Linked DNA regions of Longimicrobium terrae. Each later gene encodes a partner of the first gene's protein in a complex. Links are inferred from orthologs where the notes say so. Each region holds a gene or a part of one and is shown in the gene's direction. Other genes may lie near its edges.

The links.
Region 2: the proteins of tsaD (region 1) and tsaE are in contact, whole or in part, in a crystal structure (PDB 6N9A), measured with the Thermotoga maritima proteins. The link is inferred for Longimicrobium terrae from one-to-one orthologs. Residues at the interface, in WP_004082750.1 of Thermotoga maritima: Cys10, Asp11, Arg49, His50, Leu82, Gly84, Gly135, Gly136, Glu154, Thr155, Leu156, Asp157, Asp158, Ser159, Glu162, Asp165, Lys166, Arg169, Leu170, Tyr175, Lys213, Thr214, Leu217, Tyr218, Gln221, Arg222, Asn324; in WP_004082108.1 of Thermotoga maritima: Leu37, Gly38, Lys46, Lys57, Val59, Lys60, Ser61, Thr63, Phe64, Thr65, Leu66, Met67, Val69, Pro71, Tyr82, Arg83, Leu84, Asp86, Asp88, Phe89, Asp93, Ile128, Asp130, Glu131, Arg134.

The regions. Positions count from the first base shown.
Region 1 is NZ_JACHIA010000015.1:39,372-48,223, forward strand. What follows is about bases 1,949-4,948. They hold tsaD (tRNA (adenosine(37)-N6)-threonylcarbamoyltransferase complex transferase subunit TsaD), read left to right. Parts: upstream 1,949-2,926; coding sequence 2,927-3,970; downstream 3,971-4,948. Other genes in these bases: HNQ61_RS19935 (CdaR family protein), read left to right, coding at 1,949-2,930; HNQ61_RS19945 (metallophosphoesterase family protein), read left to right, coding at 4,056-4,948; HNQ61_RS19950 (hypothetical protein), read left to right, coding at 4,939-4,948. Also shown: HNQ61_RS19920 (RsmB/NOP family class I SAM-dependent RNA methyltransferase), read left to right, coding at 1-293; HNQ61_RS19925 (PASTA domain-containing protein), read left to right, coding at 290-1,243; HNQ61_RS19930 (peroxiredoxin family protein), read left to right, coding at 1,397-1,945; more of HNQ61_RS19935, read left to right, coding at 1,938-1,948; more of HNQ61_RS19945, read left to right, coding at 4,949-4,949; more of HNQ61_RS19950, read left to right, coding at 4,949-5,106; HNQ61_RS19955 (AsmA family protein), read left to right, coding at 5,110-6,393; HNQ61_RS19960 (response regulator), read right to left, coding at 6,453-6,875; HNQ61_RS19965 (cystathionine gamma-synthase), read right to left, coding at 7,298-8,464; HNQ61_RS19970 (Lrp/AsnC family transcriptional regulator), read left to right, coding at 8,672-8,852.
Region 2 is NZ_JACHIA010000001.1:184,524-194,412, reverse strand. What follows is about bases 1-3,000. They hold tsaE (tRNA (adenosine(37)-N6)-threonylcarbamoyltransferase complex ATPase subunit type 1 TsaE), read left to right. Parts: upstream 1-1,266; coding sequence 1,267-1,734; downstream 1,735-3,000. Other genes in these bases: HNQ61_RS00810 (single-stranded DNA-binding protein), read left to right, coding at 3,000-3,000; rimI (ribosomal protein S18-alanine N-acetyltransferase), read left to right, coding at 2,435-2,926; tsaB (tRNA (adenosine(37)-N6)-threonylcarbamoyltransferase complex dimerization subunit type 1 TsaB), read left to right, coding at 1,731-2,435; uvrB (excinuclease ABC subunit UvrB), read left to right, coding at 1-1,270. In the rest of the region: more of HNQ61_RS00810, read left to right, coding at 3,001-3,617; HNQ61_RS28210 (HD domain-containing protein), read left to right, coding at 3,847-4,443; HNQ61_RS00800 (hypothetical protein), read right to left, coding at 4,547-5,545; HNQ61_RS00795 (ABC transporter ATP-binding protein), read right to left, coding at 5,542-6,471; HNQ61_RS00790 (GntR family transcriptional regulator), read right to left, coding at 6,468-6,863; HNQ61_RS00785 (glycoside hydrolase family 16 protein), read left to right, coding at 7,149-7,766; HNQ61_RS00780 (GntR family transcriptional regulator), read right to left, coding at 7,775-8,503; HNQ61_RS00775 (DUF2513 domain-containing protein), read right to left, coding at 8,544-8,915; HNQ61_RS00770 (Leu/Phe/Val dehydrogenase), read left to right, coding at 9,055-9,889. UniProt on the Escherichia coli protein: Required for the formation of a threonylcarbamoyl group on adenosine at position 37 (t(6)A37) in tRNAs that read codons beginning with adenine.

The DNA.
Region 1 (8,852 bases):
GGGTGACGCCGGACGACCTTGCCGCGCTCACCCGGCTGCAGGACGAACTGCTCGCGGCCGCGGCGGAGTGCGTGCGCCCCGGCGGGCTGCTGATCTATTCCACGTGTTCGCTGGAACGGGAGGAGAACGAGGTGCGCGTGGAATCGTTTCTGGCCGCAAATCCGGGGTGGAGGGTGGATGCCACGGAGGCCGCGCCCGCGGAGGTGCGCGACGCGGCCGGGTACCTGTGCGTGCTGCCGCAGGCGCAGGGCGCGGACGGCGCGTTTGCCGCGCGGCTGCGGAGGCCCGCGTGAAGCCGCCCCGCAGTCCCGGCCCGGCACGCTTCCGCCCGTCCGGCGCGCGGTGGCACCGCGAGATCCCGGCGCGAGTGCGGCGCTACTTTGACGAACGGCGCCTGCTCAAGTACGTGCTGACGGCGTCGCTGGGCGGGTTCGTGCTCGGCTACCTGCTGATCACCATCTTCTTCTTTCCCGGCTTCGGACGGTCGGCGATCGTGACGGTGCCGGACCTCACCAACCGTCCGCAGGGCGAGGCGCAGCGCACGCTGGGCCGGCTGGGGCTGGTGGTGCAGAAGGGCGGCACCGTGGTCAACGCGCGCATCGGCCGCGGACGGGTGCTGATGCAGACGCCGCTGCCGGGCGAGGAAGTGTCCCGCGGCGCCACCGTCCGCATCGTGGTCAGCGGCGGACCGGAGATGCGCAAGGTGCCGTCCGTGGCGGGAATGACGCGCGCAGAGGCGATCGAGACGCTGCAGCGATACGGGTTCCGCGTGGGGCTGCAGCGCGTGCGCGACCGGCGGGAAGAAGGCGCGCTCGTGGCGCTGCGCCCCGCGGCGGGGCAGCCGGCCGCGGTGTCGAGCATGGTGGTGATGGTGATCAGCGCCGGGCCGCCCAAGGTGCTCGTGCCCAGCGTGGTGGGGCTGACCACGGGGGACGTGTCGGCGCGGCTGCAGGCGGTGTCGCTGGAGATCGGCCGCGTGAGCTACGATCCGGAATCCGCCGAGCCGGCGGGGACGGTGGTGCGGCAGTCGCCCGTGGCGGGAGACAGCCTGGCGATGGGCTCGGGCGTGCGCATCACCCTGGCCGGCGCCGATCCCAATCCGCCGCCGCCCGCGACGGTGGAGTCCTCCGAGCCGGAGCCGGCCGCGGTGGATACGTCGCCGCCCGCGCCCGTGGTGGAAGAGGCGCCGCCGCCCCCGGAGGCGTCGCAGCCGACGACGCCGGCGCGGCCGGGCAGGGAATAGGGAATAGGGAATAGGGAATAGAGAATAGGGAATAGGGAATAGGTGGTCTGACGCGGGGAGTGGCGTCGGGGCGGCGAGCGAGGAGCCGGGCGGGGCGGGTACGGGGGATGGCGCCTGAGGGCGCGAGGGGACACCAACTTCAGATCTGGACTGATGGCGAAGCGGCGGGGATGGGTGTTTCCGGGAGCGGTCGCGGGGGTGCTCGCGATCCTCGTGGCACTGGCATGGACCAACCGCGACCGCATTCTTCCGCCGGACGTGGGCAAGGCCGCGCCCGGATTTTCGGCGACGGACATGAGCGGCCGGCCGGTCTCGCTGAACGATCTGCGCGGGCAGGTGGTGCTGCTGAATGTGTGGGCCACGTGGTGCGGGCCCTGCCGCGACGAAATGCCGTCCATGGAGCGCCTGCACAAGCAGCTCGGCCCGCAGGGGCTGCGCATCATCGCCGTCAGCGTCGACGCGCCGCCGGCGGGATCGAAGGAGCTCACCGCGTTCGCGCGCGACCTGGGGCTGTCGTTCACCATCTGGCACGATCCGTCGGGCGAGATCCAGCGCACCTACCGCACGACCGGGGTTCCGGAGTCGTTCATTCTGGACCGCGACGGGGTGATCCAGAAAAAGGTGATCGGCGCGACGGAGTGGGACGGCGGCGCCAACACCGACCTGCTGCGCCGCCTGCTCGCGGAGCGGCCGGGTGCGTAGGGTGACCCTGCGCTCCCTCACCCGCAACTGGCCTCTCAAGCTGGCCGCCCTCGCCCTGTCCGTTCTGGTGTGGGCCGTGGTCAGTGCCGAGCAGGTGACCACGCAGTGGATTCCCGTCCGCGTGGACCCCGTCGTGCGCGACCCGCAGTTCGTCCTGACCGGCTCGCCGGAGCCGCAGGAGGTGCGGGTGCAGTTCACCGGGCCCGGGCGGGAGCTGTGGGAGCTGGCGCTGGACCGTCCGGTGCTGGTGCTTCCCATCCGCCAGGTGGGCGAGGGGCGCACCTTTGCGCTGGATCCGGCGATGGTGCGCATTCCCCAAGGATTGTCCGTCAACGCGCGCGACGTGCGGCCCTCGGTGATCGCGCTGGGCTTGCAGCGGCTGGCCAGCCGCGTGGTTCCCATCCACGCGCGCATCAGCGGGCGATCGCTGCAGCGGTACGTGATCGGCGATTCGCTCACCATCATCCCCGCCGAGGTGCGGGTGACCGGGCGCGCAGACCAGGTGGCGGCGCTGAACGTGCTTTCCACGATCGCGTTCGAGATCGTGCCGGACGATTCCACCTTCACCCGCGAGATCGCGCTGGACACGGCGGCGCTGGACGGGCTGAGCCTGTCGCGCGCGCGGGTCCGGGTGAGCGGGACGGTGGACCGGCGCGCCACCCGCGCGGTGAGCCCGGTGACGGTGTACGTGCCGGACGGCCTGGTCGCCGCGCCCGCCCAGGTGGAGGTGCGGCTGAGCGGCGCGGAGCGGGCACTGGCGGGGGTGGATCCGGCCCGGCTGCGCGCCGTGGTCGTGCGGGACTCGCTCCCCGCGGTGATTCCGCCGGGCGGGGTAGAGGCGCGTCTGTTGATCGAGGGCGCCCCGGCCGGCGCGGCGGTGACCGCCAATCCGGCGCGCGTGCGGGTGTTTGAGCCGGCGGCGGCTCCTTCCGCATCGCCCGCATCGCCCGCGACGATGGACAGCGCGGCGGGAGCGCGGCCGTGAGCGAGCCGCTGATCCTGGGGATCGAGACGTCGTGCGATGAAACCTCCGCCGCGGTGCTGCGCGGGGAGCGCGACCTGCTGGGGCACGTCATCTTTACGCAGGACATCCACACGCTGTACGGCGGCGTGGTTCCCGAACTGGCGTCGCGCGCCCACCTGCGGACGGTGGACGACGTCGTCGAAGGCGCGCTGCGCGAGGCGGGCGTGACGCTGGCGGACATCGACGTCGTTGGGGTGACGGCGGGGCCGGGGCTGATCGGGGCGCTGCTCGTCGGCGTGTCGTGGGGGAAGGCGGCGGCGTTCGCGGCGGGAAAGCCGGTCGTCGGCGTGCACCACATGGAGGGGCACCTGTTCGCCACGCACCTGGAGCACCCGGGCGCGGAGCCGCCCTTCGTGGGCCTGCTCGTGAGCGGCGGGCACACGATGCTGCTGTGGGTGCCGGCGTGGGGCGAGTACCGGCTGCTGGGCGCCACGCGGGACGACGCGGCGGGCGAGGCGTTCGACAAGGCGGCCAAGATCCTGGGGCTGGGCTACCCCGGCGGGCCGTCCATCCAGCGCGCCGCAACGGAGGGAGATCCCGCCCGTCATCCCCTCCCCCGGCCGCTGCTGAACCGCGGCGAGCGCCCGGGCGACCGCGAGTACTACGACATGTCGTTCAGCGGGCTCAAGAACGCGCTGCGGCTGCTGGCGCGCGACCTGGAGTCCAAGGGAACGCTGGCGGAGGAAACGCCGCACGTGGCCGCCTCCTTTCAAGCCGCGGCGGTGGACGTGCTGACGGCCAAGACCATGCGGGCGGTGCGGGAGATGAACTGCCCACGCGTGGTGCTGGGCGGGGGCGTGGCCAACAGCCGCGCGCTGCGCGAGGCGCTCGCTCGAAAGCTGGGATCGCGCGGCGAACTGTACGCGCCGTCGCCCCGGCTTTCTACCGACAACGCGGCGATGATCGCGCGGGCGGCGCTCTTTCGCTGGCGTCGCGGAGAGACGGGCGGGCTGGACCTGAACGCCCGCGCGGACCTGCCTTTTCCCGGGCTGACGCGGTGACCGGAGCCGCTGGCACGAGGGTGGCGGAACGGAAGGGTGAGCGCGGCCGTCCGGCCGCGGATTTCCACGGACACCGGCGGCGGGCTTGATCTCACTTCTCCACGTATCGGACCTGCACTTCGGACCGCCCTTTCACGAAGGGGTGGGCCGCGCGCTGCAGGCGTTTGCGCACCGGCTGGGGCCGGACTGCATCGTCGCGTCGGGCGACTTCACCCAGCGCGCCAAAGAGGAACAGTTCGCGGCCGCGCGGGCGTTTCTGAACGAGTTTCCCAAGGTGCCCATCGTGGTCACGCCGGGAAACCACGACGTGCCGCTGATGCGCATCGCCGAGCGGGTGCTGGATCCGTACAAGCACTACCGGCGGCACATCAACGAGGCGCTGGATACGATTACGGACATCCCCGGCGCGCGGATCGTGGCGCTCAACAGCACGGCGCCGCTCAAGGCCACGGTCAACGGCCGCATTCACCAGTGGCAGATCGACTACGCCCGCGAGGCGTTCGCCGCGGTGACGGACGAGAAGACGCTGCGGATCATCGTGGCGCACCACCACTTTGCGCCGCCGCCGGACTTCGAGAGCGCGGACCCCATGCCCAACGCGCGGCGGGCGCTGGACGCGTTCACCGACATGCGGGTGGACCTGATCCTGGGCGGGCACCTGCACCGCGCGTACATCGGCAACTCGCTGGACGTGTACGCAGGCGCGGACCGCGAGCACGGCATCGTGATCGCGCAGAGCGGAACCAGCACCTCGCGCCGTGGGCGGGCGCGCGAGCGGGAAAAGAACTCGCTGAACGTGCTGCGGCTCACGCCCACGGGGATCCGGGTGACGCACTACATGTACTTCGAGGACGCGGGCGACTTCGTCCCCACCAGCCGGCACATCTTCTTTCGCCGCGGCAGGCCGCCGCTGGAAGGTGCGGGCGAGGATGGGGCCATCTGGATGGACGAAAGCCGGGAGACGAACGATGGAGTATGATCGCGGGTCGCTGTCCAGGGGCGGCGAAATGAAGGCCGCGGGGATCGCCGCGGCGGGCGCCGTGGGTGTGGGCGTGGCCGTGTGGTACCTGGCGCGCCTGTTTCTGCAGCGCGAGCGGGTGGAAGAGGCGTCCGCCCCGGCCGCGCGGGAGTCGTAGCCGGTGGCGCGCTCGCGTGCGGTACGCCTGGTTTCGTGGGGGCTCGGGGGCCTGGTGCTGGGCATCGGGCTGGCCGTGCTCGCGCTGAACATGGTGGCGCGCACGGAGCGCGGTCACAAGTTCGTGCTGGACTTCACGCTCAAGGCGCTGGGCGGCAGCATCGACGGCGGCAGGCTGATCATCGGCCGCATCGACGGCAACCTGTTCGAGGGCGCCAAGGTGTACGGCGTGCGGCTGCAGGATCTGAAGGGGCGCGCCTTTGTGGAGGCGGACAGCGGGTTTCTGGACTACGACATCCGCACGCTGCTTTCCCCGCGGGTCCGCATCACGCGGGCGACGCTGTACAATCCCCGGATCTACGTCTTCAAGCTGCCCGGCGACACGGTCTGGAACTACCAGGCGATCTTTGCCGACACCTCCACCGGCCCCAGGAAGCCGGGGGTGGAGCGGGCGACGCTGCTGGACACCGTCCGCGTGGTGAACGGGCTGGTGCGGGTGCAGCTTCCCTGGCGGCCTGACAGCACGCTTTCGGCGCGCGGCCAGCGCGCGGAGATCGCGGACGCACGGTCGGACACGTCGCAGATTCTGGTGGACAGCGTGGCGGGCGGCTTCATCCGCACCATGAACTTCACGGCGATGAACGGCCGCCTGTCGCGCATCCGCTTTGCCCCGGGAACGCGCAGCGGATCGCGCATTCACGTGGATTCGCTGCGGACGGACGCGCAGATCTACCGCCGCCCCGCGCACTTGGTGCACGGCCAGGCGGTGGTGGCGCTGATGAAGGCGCACATCGAGTTCGATGCGCCGCTGCTGCGGCTGCGCCGGTCCACCGTGGCCGCGTCCGGCGTGGTGCGGACGGACAGCTTTCCGGAATGGTTTCCCGCGGACCAGGCGCCGATGTACGACATCGCGGTCAGCGGCGACTCCATCGACTTCGAGGACATGCAGTGGCTGTATCCGCGCTTTCCCGGCACGGCCACCGGCGCGCTGTCGCTGCGGATCGAATCGCGTCCGGGCGGAACCATGTTCCTGGCGCGCGACACCGACGTGCGCGCGCCGGGAACGCGGCTGCAGGGAAGCTTCGGGATGCTGGTGGGCGACACCATCCGTTTCATGGACGTGGACCTCAAGGCGGAGCCCATCCGCACCTCCACAATCGAGAACATGCTCCCGGACGGGCTTCCCGTGCTGGGGCTGCGCCTGGGCGGGGCCGACATCCGGGGCGCGCCCGGCGGCGCGCTGCCGCCCACCCGCCGTCCACCCGGCGGGCGGCGCGAGGCACCCTGACGCAGAGCGGGCCCGGAGATTCGTCTCCGGGCCCGCTTTCCTTTACCGCCACGGCCGCGTCAGGCCACCAGCACCGCCATCTCCAGCGGCGGGGCGATGTCGCTCTGTCCTCCGCGTTCCAGCAGGCGGCGGATGAGGCGGCCCATGCCCAGCAGGCTGCACGGCTTGTCCATGTGCGCATCGAACCCCTCGGCCAGTGCGCGCTCGCGCGGCCACACCATCACGTCGGCGGTGACGGCGGCCACGGGAATGCGGGCGGTGGCGGGGTCGCCGGCGAGCAGGCGGCGCGCGGTGACGCCGTCCATCTTCGGCATGCGCACGTCCATCAGCACCACATCGGGGCGTTCCGCGCGGGCCATGCGAATGCCCTCGGCGCCGTCGGAGGCGTGGAGCACGCGATAGCCGGCGTGTTCCAGAAACACTCCGCACACGGCGTGATGGTCGGCGTCGTCGTCGACGATGAGGACGGTCACGGGAGTCACGTGACACCTCCGGGAGGGGGCGGGGCAGGGCGGGGGCAATGATCGCAATCTACCCGTCGGGGATGACGGATACAACACTTTTCATCCACTGCTACCGTAACGGCGGATACTGGTAGGGAACTCTCCGCGAGCCTTGTTGATGCTGAAATTCTGCAAACTGCCGTTTCACAGGAGGGCACGGAGGAAGACGGGAGAGGACACGGAGGAAAGACGGGGATCAACCCCAAAAAAATCTCACGCAGAGGAGCAGAGCAGCAGAGAAAAGAGGAGGACGCATCTGATGCTATCTTCCCCCTTTTTGTCTTTCTCTGCGTCTCTGCGTCTCTGCGTGAGGCCCTTCTGTTCCTCCGTGTCCTCCGTGCATCCTCCGTGACCTCCGTGTGGAACGGCAGTTCAGCGGAGTCAGCCGGCGAGACGAAGCGTCAGGCGTGCTCGAGCGCCTGCTCCAGGTCCGCGATCAGGTCTTCCACGTCTTCCACACCGCAGCTCAGGCGCACCAGGCCGTCCGTGAGCCCCATGGCGTAGCGCAGGTCGCGCGGAACGGAGGCGTGCGTCATGAGCGCGGGGTGGCCGATCAGGCTTTCCACGCCGCCCAGCGACTCGGCGAGGGCAAAGATGCGCACCTTGTTCACGAACGCCGCCGCCTTTTCCAGCGTCCCCATCTCGATGCTCACCATCCCCGTAAAGCCGCGCATCTGCCGCTTGGCCAACTCGTGCTGCGGGTGGTGCGGCAGGCCGGGGTAGTAGACGGCCTCCACCTTGGGGTGCGCGTCCAGCCACTCGGCGATGCGCTGCCCGTTCTCGTTGTGCGCCTTCATGCGCAGGTGCAGCGTCTTGGTGCCGCGCAGCCCCAGCCAGCAGTCCCACGGGCCGGGAATGCCGCCCGCCGCGTTCTGCAGAAAGCGCAGCTGCTCGTGCAGGCCGTCGTCCTTTACCACGATCATCCCGCCCACCATATCGCTGTGGCCGTTGACGTACTTGGTGACCGAGTGGATGACGATGTCCGCGCCCAGCTCCAGCGGCCGCTGGTTGTACGGCGACGCAAAGGTGTTGTCCACGCTCAGCAGCGCCCCGGCCGCGCGCGCCACCTCCGCCGCCGCGGCGATGTCGGTGAGCTGCATCATGGGATTGGTGGGCGTTTCCAGGTGGATCAGCTTCGTGCGCGGCGTGATGGCGGCGCGAAGAGCCTCCGTGTCGGCGCTGTCCACGAAGGTGAACTCGATCCCCATCCGCGCCAGCACCTTGCTGAACAGGCGGTAGGTGCCGCCGTACACGCCCTCGCCGCAGATCACGTGGTCGCCCGCGCTCATCAGCTTGAGCATGGTGTCGGTGGCCGCGAGCCCGGAGGCGAAGGCGATGCCGTGCGTGCCGCTCTCCAGCGCCGCCACGTTCCCCTCGAACGCCTCGCGCGTGGGATTGTGCGTGCGCGCGTACTCGTATCCCAGGTGCCGCCCCAGCTCCGGCTGCACGTAGGTGCTGGTCTGGTACACGGGCATCATGATGGCGCCCGTGGTGGGGTCCGGGCGCTGGCCGGCGTGGATGGCGATCGTCCCCAGCCCCATTCCGTGGTAGTTCTTTTCGTCTTTCATCCGCTCATTCCGCGCGTGTGTGCGTGATGCCGTCCGCCGGCCCGTGTGGTCCGCAACCTACCCGCGCCGCCCGCCGCCAGCAACCGCGGCCGTCCCGCCTCCGCATGCGGCGACGTTCGTTCGGCGCTGGTCCGTGATCTGCAAACGGATGATGGTTGACGATCCGCGATCGGGGAATTATCGTCTGCGTGAAAGGAGAACGCAAGAATGATAGACGACATCGACCGGCAGATTCTGGACATCCTGCAGGAGAACGCGCGCACCCCCAACGCCGAAATCGCGCGGCAGGTGGGAATGGCGCCGTCCGCCATCCTGGAGCGCATCCGCAAGCTGGAGGAGCGCGGCGTGATTCAGGGCTACGCGGTGCGCATCAACCCCGACGCGTACG
Region 2 (9,889 bases), on another replicon or contig:
TCGCCGCGAGCTGGACGGGCGGCTCAAGGAAATGCTGGGGCAGGGCAAGCTGCTGGAGGCGCAGCGGCTGGAAAGCCGCACCAACTTCGACATCGAGATGATGCTGGAGATCGGCACCTGCTCCGGCATCGAGAACTATTCCCGCCACATCGCGGGGCGCAACGAGGGCGACCGGCCCGCCTGCCTGTTCGACTACTTTCCGGAAGACTTTCTGGTCGTGGTGGACGAAAGCCACGTGAGCGTGCCGCAGATCGGCGGGATGTTCAACGGCGACCGGGCGCGCAAGCTCACCCTGGTGGACCACGGCTTCCGCCTGCCCTCGGCGCTGGACAACCGCCCGCTTCGCTTTGAGGAGTGGGAGGAGCTGGTTCCCAAGGCGATCTTCGTGTCCGCCACGCCGGGCGAGTACGAGCTGGGGCGCAGCGGCGGGGTCGTGGTGGAGCAGATCATCCGCCCCACGGGGCTGGTGGACCCGGTGGTGATCATCCGCCCGGTGAAGGGGCAGGTGGACGACCTGCTGCACGAGATCCGCGATCGCGCCGGCAAGAACGAGCGGGTGCTGGTGACCACGCTCACCAAGCGGATGTCGGAAGACCTGACGGACTTTCTGCAGCAGGCCGGGGTGCGCGTGCGCTACCTGCACAGCGACATCCAGACGCTGGAGCGGGTGGAGATCCTGCGCGACCTGCGCCTGGGCAAGTTCGACGTGCTGATCGGCATCAACCTGCTGCGCGAAGGGCTGGACCTGCCGGAGGTGTCGCTGGTGGCGATCCTGGACGCGGACAAGGAAGGCTTCCTCCGCAGCAGCAGCTCGCTCATCCAGACGGTGGGGCGCGCGGCGCGCAACTCCGAGGGGACGGCGATTCTGTACGCGGACCGCATCACCGGCAGCATGAAGCGGATGATGGAGGAGACGGAGCGCCGCCGCGAGCTGCAGGTCAAGTACAACACGGACCACGGCATCATCCCCCAGACGATTCTGAAGTCGGTGGACGAGATCGAGTCCAGCACGCGGGTGGCGGACGCGCGCACGCCCAAGGTGGAGGCGGACAAGCGCACCGGCGCGGACCGCCTGCGCGAGGCGTCGGTGGACTTCGGCACGCGCACGCCGGAGGAGATGCTCAAGGAGATCGAGAACCAGATGCGCGACGCGGCCGCCCAGCTGGACTTTGAGCGCGCGGCGGTGCTGCGCGACCAGTACCTGGAACTCAAGGCGGAGATGGACGGCGCCAAGCCCGCGCAGCGCCGCTCCGTTTCGGGCGCGCGGTGACGGATTCCATGCGGGCGGTGCTGTCGGAGCAGGCTCTCCAGTCGTGGGGCGGGCGGATCGGCGCGGAGGCGCGCACCCCGCTCGTCCTCTGCCTGCGCGGGGATCTGGGGGCGGGAAAGAGCACGCTGGCCCGCGCCATCGCGCACGGAGCCGGGGTGGAGGGCGACGTGCCTTCGCCCACCTACAACCTGCTGTTCCGCTATGACCTTCCCGCCGGCGGGGTGCTCTGGCACCTGGACCTGTACCGGCTGGAAGACGAGGAAGAAGTGTGGGAACTGGGATGGGCGGAGCTGGGCGGAGCGGGGGACCTGGTGCTGATCGAGTGGCCGGAGCGCGCGGAGCGGCTTCTGCCTCCCATCCGCTGGGAGATCGAGTTGACGGAGGAGGCCGATCCCGCCGTCCGCGCCGTCGCCGCGCGCGCCGTGGGTGACCCGCCGCCGCTGCCGCCGATGGAGGACCGATGAGCGCGACGGACGGGCCGCTGCTGGCGCTGGACAGTTCCACGCGCGCGGCGTACGTGGCGCTGTGGATGGACGGCCGGATCGTGGCGGAGCAGACGGTGGCCGCGGCGTCCAACGCCTCTTCCGCGCTGCTGCCGGCGGTGGATGCCGTCCTGCGCGCCGCGGGGATCGCGCCGGTGCAGATCGGCGCCATCGCCGTGGGCGGCGGGCCGGGGTCGTTCACCGGGCTGCGGATCGCGGCGGCGACGGCAAAGGGGATGGTGCACGCCCTCGGCGTGCCGCTCTTCGCCTGGTCCGGGCTGATGGCGGCCGCGGCGGCGCAGGGAGTGCCCGGCCAGACAGTCTGCGCGCTGTTCGACGCGCGCAACCGCGAGGTGTTCGCGGGTGCCTGGCGCTTCGGCGAGGACGGCGCGGTGGACGAGGTGCTGCCGGTGGACGCGCTGCGGGTGGATGAACTGCGTACGCGGCTGGGCGACGGTCCCGTCCGCTTCTGCGGCGAGGGCTCCGTGCTGTACGCGGACGACCTGCGCGCGGCGTTCGGCCCGGACGCGGTGCTGGGGGACGACGCGTCGCTGGCCGCGGGGCTGCTCTGGCTCGCGCGGCACGCGCCCGAGAGCGGCCGCATCGCGGACGCGGCGGCGTGGGAGCCGGAGTACGTGCGCGCGGCGGGCGCCGAGCGCATGGCGGCCGCAAAGACGGGCTGATGTCCACGCCGCTCGCCGAACTCCCCGGGGCCGCCACGGCGCCGTACGGAATCCGCCCCATTCGCGAAGCCGACCTGCCGCGGGTTCTGGAGATCGAAAACCAGTCGTTTTCCACGCCGTGGAAGGAAAGCACCTTTCGCGGTCTGATCAAGCGCACGGACACCGACGTGCTGGTGGCGGAGGACGAGCGCGGGGTGCTGGGCTACGCGGCGGCGTGGACGGTCATCGACCAGGCGGAACTGGGCAACGTGGCGGTGGACCCCATCGCCCGGGGAACGGGGGTGGGCGGCGCGCTGGTGGACGCGGTGGTGGAGCACGTGCGGGCGCGTGGCGGACGGGAAATCTTTCTGGAAGTACGTGAAACCAACCACTCCGCGCAATCCATTTACCGCCACCGTGGTTTCGCCGTTGTGGGAAGAAGACGTTCGTATTACTCGCTTCCCAAGGAAGACGCGCTTGTTATGCGTCTCCAGATCCAATCATTTCCTTGACACCGTCACGGGCGCGGCCTATCATAGGCGCCTGTTGTCCACTGCGTTACCTTTCAAAGTCTGAGGAGGAGCTGTGGCTCGCAGCCTGAACAAGGCCATGATCATCGGCAACGTGGGGCAGGACCCCGAAATCCGGTCCATCCCCAGCGGTGCCCGAGTGGCGCAGTTTTCGGTCGCCACCACGCGCAAGTGGAACGGCCGGGACGGCCAAGCGCAGGAAAAGACCGAGTGGCACCGCATCGTGGCGTGGGAAAAGCTTGTCGACATCATCGAGCGGTACGTCAAGAAGGGCGACCGCATCTATGTCGAGGGTGAAATCGAGTATCGGCAGTACGAGGACAAGGACGGCGTCACCAAGTTCACGACGGAGATCCGCGCCCGCGAAGTGCTTCTGCTCGGCGGCGGCCGTGGCGGTGACGAGGACGGCGGCGGCTACTCCGGCGGGGGTGGTGGCGGCGGCCGGGGCGGCTACGGCGGTGGTGGAGGTGGCGGCGGCTACGGGGGCGGCGGCGGGGGCGGCGGCGGGGGTGGTGGTGGTGCGCCCCGCGGCGGCGGTGGCGGCGGCGCTGCTCCGCGCTCCGGGGGCGGCGCGCCGGCCGGCGGCGGTCGCGGCGGCGCGGGCGGTGGTGGAAGCAACTACGACGACTTCCAGTCTCCGCCCTTCGAGGACGACGACGATCTGCCGTTCTAGCGTGCGTGCCTCGCCCCGCGTTCATCTGTTCGCGAGCGCGACCCGCAGACCTGGCGGGGCTCTACGATGAAAGCGGGCAGGGGTGCTTCGGCTCCCCTGCCCGCTTTTCCTGATGTTGATCGGCTGAACGCGTGGTTTCGCCCGCCCGCGCGCGGGCAGCACCTGTAAAGCGACGTTCCGGATATCGAGATCCGGATTTCCGCGAATCTCTACTCGGCATGTCCAACCTATGGATTCTTCCACACCCGCCGTCCGCGCCCCGGTCGGCCCGCTCGAGGCTGAGGCCGCGGCGTTTGCAGCCGCTGCGTGCGCCGGCCAGATGCGGTCCGGCCGCCGCTCCATCCCTGTGACTGCGCACTTCGAGGAAGTCGCCGCGCTGATGGCGCTCGCCGGTGCCTCCGACAGCGAGCGCGCGGCCGGGCGGCTGCACGACGTGGTGGAGGATTCCAGCGTGACCCTCGCCGAGATCCGGGAGCGTTTCGGTCCGGAAGTGGCGGCCATCGTCGACGGCATGACGGACCCGCCCGAATTCGCGGGGATGCCGCTGCTGGAGCGCAAAACCCTGCAGGCGGAGCGCATCCGCAGCAAGCCGGACGCAGTCAAGCGGGGCAAGATCGCCGACCAGACCTCGAACCTGCGCTCGCTCGCGGTCGACCCTCCAACCGGCTGGCCACCGGAGAAGTGCCGCGCCTACGCGGAAGGCGCGCTCCGCATCGTGTCCGCCTGCCGCGGCGCCAGCCCCGTGCTCGAAGCGCTGTTCGACGAGGCACACGCCGAGGTGGCGCGCGTTCACGGACCGTTCCGGCCCGCTGACAACGTTCAGTAGCCGACGCCCGCGCGTCGTCGGAGCATCCGGTCCCGCGCCGGAAGCTCTGACCGCCATCCACCTGACCGCCATCCACCTGATCGCGATCCACCGCTGACCCGTATCACAGAGCAGAAGCCCGCGCCTGGAGCGATCCAGGCGCGGGCTTGTCGTCATCCACAGCGGGCCGGCAGGGAGCGGCGCCGGGACCGATCGCGTGATCCAGCCGCGTCAGCTGTCGCGGTGGCGGCGGGGCGATGAATACGCCGATCAAGCCGATCCCCATCCACAGCGCCGTGGCGGAGAGCCAGCCTCCCGGCGTGGCCGCGTACGGCACGGCGCGCACCTGCCCTGGTACGGAGCCTTCCACGAACGCCTGCCCGCCGCCGGTCAGCAGCGTCTCGAGCCCGAACGGACCGGGCACCAGCAGGTGCAGCGCCCGCTCGCTCCAGTCCGCGCCCAGGGCCGCGACGAGCAGCGAAGCCAGCGCGATGCCCCCGTACCAGCGCCAGGGATAGTTGCTGGCGAGCGGGATGATGCTCCCCAGGAGGTACAGCGTCGTGGTGGCGGCAAAGGGGACGAGCCATCGCCACGCCGGAACGGGCGCGTGAATGGCGTACTCCGCCGCGGTCTGCTGGGCGGTGCCGGAAGGCGACAGAGGCACATCTCCCAGGCTGAAGCTGCCGCCGGTGGCCCACGACGCGGCCGCGATCCAGAGCAGGAACACCGCGACGGCGGCCATCAGCCACGCCCATCCGCCCAGCACGCGCAGCAGGGTGTGGCGCGTGCGGTCCACCGGCATGGCCCAGAAGTACCCGCGCCGCGACGGCTGCTCGCCCCGCCACACCTCCGCCGGGGTGAAGAGCGCGATCATTGCTAGGGGAATCATCAGCTCCGCGAACTGCACGGTCTCCGGCCGGCTGGGCGAGCTGATGCGGCTCACCACCCACATCAGGGTGAGCGCCGCCAGCGCCGCCGCGCCCAGGATGGTCTGCCAGCGCAGGGCGCCCAGCACGGTGAGCAGCTGCTCGCGCGCCACGCCGGTCCACCGCGGCCGGGGGTGCGGCGCCGAGGCGGTCGTTTCCGGAGCGGTGGGCGGACGGTCAACGAGGGTGGCGGTCATGGCTGGTCCTTGCGGCTGAGAAGGGTGATGGCGGCTTCCTGCAGGGTGAGCGGGGCGGCGTCGCGCACCACGGCGCCCGCGCGTGCCAGCCGCTGCGCGACGTCGCGCTCCCCGCCCCAGATGGTCCACTGGATCTCGCGCCCGAGTGCACCGCGGCGCAGCACGGCCCCGTTCAGCTCCGGCGCGCCCGCCCAGCCCTCCGGCACTTCGGCGCGGTAGCGGCGCAGGTCGCGGTGCAGCACGTCGCGCGGGGCCTGAAGCACCAGCCGGCCGTCGCGCATCACCCCCACGTGGTCGGCCAGGCGCTCCACGTCGTGCACCTGGTGGGTGGAAACGAGGACGGTGGTCGGTGTGTCCGCCACGTGCTCGGCCAGCAGCCCCAGCGCTTCATCCAGCATCACGGGATCCAGCCCGTCCGTGGGCTCGTCCAGAACCAGCACGGGCGGCCGGTGGGCCAGCGCCATGATCAGGTGCACGCGCCGGCTCTGGCCCTTGGAGAGCGTGCCCATCCTCCGCTCCGGCTCGATCCCGAAGATCCGCCCCAGCCGCGCGGCGTACTCGCGGTCCCAGGCGGGAAAGTAGGCGGCGTGGTGCTCCAGCAGCCGGCCCACGCGCATCCAGCCGTATCCCCAGTCCAGGCGCTCGGGGACGTAGCCGGTCTGCGCGCGCGCCTCCGGGCCGCGGGTGCGCGGGTCCACGCCGCACACCTCCGCCGTGCCGCTGTCCGCGCGCACCAGGTCCAGCAGCACCTTCAGGGTGGTGCTCTTTCCCGCGCCGTTGGGGCCAATGAGCACGTACACGGCGCCCTCGGGCACCTGCAGGCTCACGTCGTCCAGCGCGGTCTGGCGCCCGAACCGCTTGGTCAGGTTCTGCGTACGGACGGCCAGCGGCACGCCGTCCAGGCGGGTGGGAAGGGGAGTGCTCATGACTGGCCTGCCAGGGTGGGAAGTTCGCGCGATGCCGCTGCTTCGCGGATGGCCTCGATCAGTTCTTGGGCGCTGACGCCGCTGCGGTGCGCCTCTACCAGCGCCCTTTCCGCCACGCCGCGCACCATGTCGCGGCGTTCGGCCTCTCCCGCGCCGGTCTGGGCCACAAAGGTGCCCTGGCCCCGGCGCACGTAGACGGTGCCCGCCCGCTCCAGTTCGCGGTAGGCCTGCGCGACGGTGTTCGGGTTCACGCGGAGATCGGAGGAAAGGTGGCGGACGGAGGGAAGCGGATCTTCGGGCCGCAGCGATCCCAGAACGATGGCGCGCCGCACTTCGTCCATGATCTGAACGTAGATCGGCCGGGGATCGGCCGTGTTGATGGAGATCTGCACGCGGGTTCCTTGTGATCCAGTGTACTGGTTAACTAATACACTAGTGAGGTGCACCGGTTTCGTCAAGGATGCTGTCGATGGTGATCAGCATTGGTCCACGCCAAACCTGGATCGATGCCGCTTTTCGAGGCCATTGGGTGATGGATCATGGAAAGCCGCGCAGACGACCGGGGTGGCTTTGTCTTTTCACTCGATCGCGATCACCTTCGCTCCCCGCCGGGAGCGCGGATTGCGAGCGGGACGTCGTACGATTCGGTGGATGACGGGAACGGGATGGGGCTGCGGATGAATGATCGCGGGTTCGACGACGATTTCGGCGGGGTGACGGGCGGCGATGCGCTGGATGCGGCACGCTGGAGGCTGGACACGCACCCGCTGGGCAGTGGCTCGGTGCGGGCGGACAACGTGCGGACCGGCGACGGCGGGGTGTCGCTCGTCCTCGCACCGGGCGCGCGTGACGGCGGGGAACTTCGGTCGGCGGAGCGCTTCGGGTATGGCACTTACAGCGCACGGATGCGGACACCGCTGGCACCCGGCTCCATCTCCGCCCTCTTTCTCTACCAGGGCGGCAGCGACGAGTCGGACGAGCTGGACATCGAGATCCCCAACGACGGCGGCCGGACGGTGATGTTCACCACTTGGGTGGCCGGCGTCCAGACGCACACCGCCACGCTGCCGCTTGCCTTCGATCCCGCCGCGGACCATCACGAGTACCGCATCGAGTGGCGCCCCGGCGAGGTGCGCTTCGCCGTAGATGGCGAGGAGATGCAGCGGTGGACGGACGGCGTTCCGCATCAGCCGATGTACGTGATGGCGAACGCGTGGTGGCCCCGGTGGATGACGCGCCCCGTGCTCCACGAGCCGCGGGCGCTCGTGATCCGCCGCATCCGCGCGGAGTCCTGAGCCGCGCGTCAGGCGTCCGGGGGAGAAGTCGCGTCCGTGTCCGCTTCGGGAGCGGACGGCACCCGGCGGATGGCGCCGCGCAGGCGGCTGCTCGCGTTCCGCCAGTTGTGGCGGAGGGCGGCCTCCACGCGGACGGCATCCCCCTCTCGCACGGCGGCGACGATGTCCTCGTGTTCGTTCGTGGCCACGCCCAGCGCGCCCTCCAGCAGCGCGCCGTACACGTACTCGTATCGCCCCACCTGCGGGCGAACCATCCCCAGCAGCCACGCCAGCCGCGGCCCTGCGAGTGAATCTGTCAGCGTGGCGTGAAACGCCTTGTGTGTTTCGTACGCGCCGTCCAGGTCCAGCGGCACCTGCGCCACCGTCGATCCAAAGAGGTCGTTGGCGTCTCCCAGCGAGGCGGCCAGGGTGGCCCGGCTCGTCTCATCCAGTTCGCTGATCTTGCGCACGGCGGCGGCTTCCAGGTCGGCGATCAACCCGAACAGCTCTTCCACGTCCTCGTCGCGCAGCGGGGCGACGGCAAGCTGCCGGCGCCCGCCCTCCGAGGCGACCAGATAGCCTTCCGTGAGCAGAAGCTGAAGCGCTTCGCGCACCGGCGTGCGCCCCACGCCCATCCGCGCCGCAACCTCCTGCTCCACCACGCGCGCGCCCGGCGCCAGCCCGCCGCGCACGATCAGGTCGCGCAGGCCATCGTATACGTGCGCGGACCGGCCGCCGCGCTCAATGGAATCAGTCATCGCTTCCACATCGGAGAGAAGAACGAAGTTCACAGTGAACTCAGCCACTAAGCCCAATCGCGTTCAGCGCGGACTTCTTCAAAAGGTCCATCACCAAGCCGACCGTTGCGGGAAGTGCCTTGGTCTTGAGTTCCTTCACGGCGCGCGACCAATTGGTATCGTTGCGCGCGAGTTCTAGAAAGTCGTGCCCCTTACTGGTGATTCGGAATAGGAACACACCATAGAGGCCGCTGTTGGTTTCGAGTGGTTTCCCTGTGACCAACTCTGACTCGATGATCAAGCGGAGGTGAGCGTCTAGCACCTCTTGGGATACCCCGTCGGGGGGTACCGCTGTAAAATCCCGTAGCTCAGTTCCCGGATGAGCTTCCATCTGGACCATCAGGTTTCTGATGAGATCAAGATCTCTGCGCATTGATCTTTAGGCTTAGGTGAGGTCTGCCGTCAGCGGAACGCTACCTGTTCAGATCGCAAACTGCTGACTGCGCAAGCTCTTCGACAACCGGAGTGGGCGTCTGCCTTCCCGATTGCAAGAACGGGTTCAGGAGAAATCTATGCGGTTGCGAGAGATCCAGGTCGCGGGATGGGAGCGCGTGGTGGAGGCGCGCGATGGCGCGTACCACGCGCTGATCGCGCTGCACAGCACCGTCCTGGGCCCCGCGGTCGGCGGCACGCGCCTGTGGCGGTACGCCTCCACCGGTGACGCGCTGCACGACGTGTTGCGCCTGTCGCGCGGGATGACGTACAAGAGCGCGCTGGCGGGATTGGACGCCGGTGGCGGCAAATCGGTGATCCTTGCGCCCGAGCGGATCGAGGACCGCGCCGCGCTCTTCCGCGCGCACGGCCGGGCGGTGCAGGCGCTGGGCGGCGCGTACGTGACGGCGGACGACGTGGGCACGCGCGCGGGCGACATGGATTTCATTGGAGAGGAGACGGCGCACGTCGTCGGCCTCTCCGCGCGCTCCGGCGATCCGTCCCCGCGTACGGCGCGTGGCGTGTTCCGCGCGATCGAAGCCGCGGTCCAACACCGTTCCGGCGCGGAAGGCGTGCGCGGGCTGCGGGTGGCGGTGCAGGGGTGCGGCGGCGTGGGGCGCAGCCTCGTTTCCGAGCTGCGGCGGGCGGGCGCTGAGGTCGCAGTCGCGGATGTGGACGCGGCGCGGGCCGATGCCGTCGCGGCGGAACTGGGCGCGGAAGTGGTGACTCCCGATGTGATCCACGCCATCGATGCGGACGTGTTCGCCCCGTGCGCGCTGGGCGGCGTGCTGAACGAGGCGAGCATCCCCGAACTGCGCGCCGGCATCGTGGCGGGCGGCGCCAACAATCAGCTTCGCGAGCCGGAAGACGGGGCGCGGCTGGCGGAAAGGGGAATCCTGTACGTCCCCGACTACG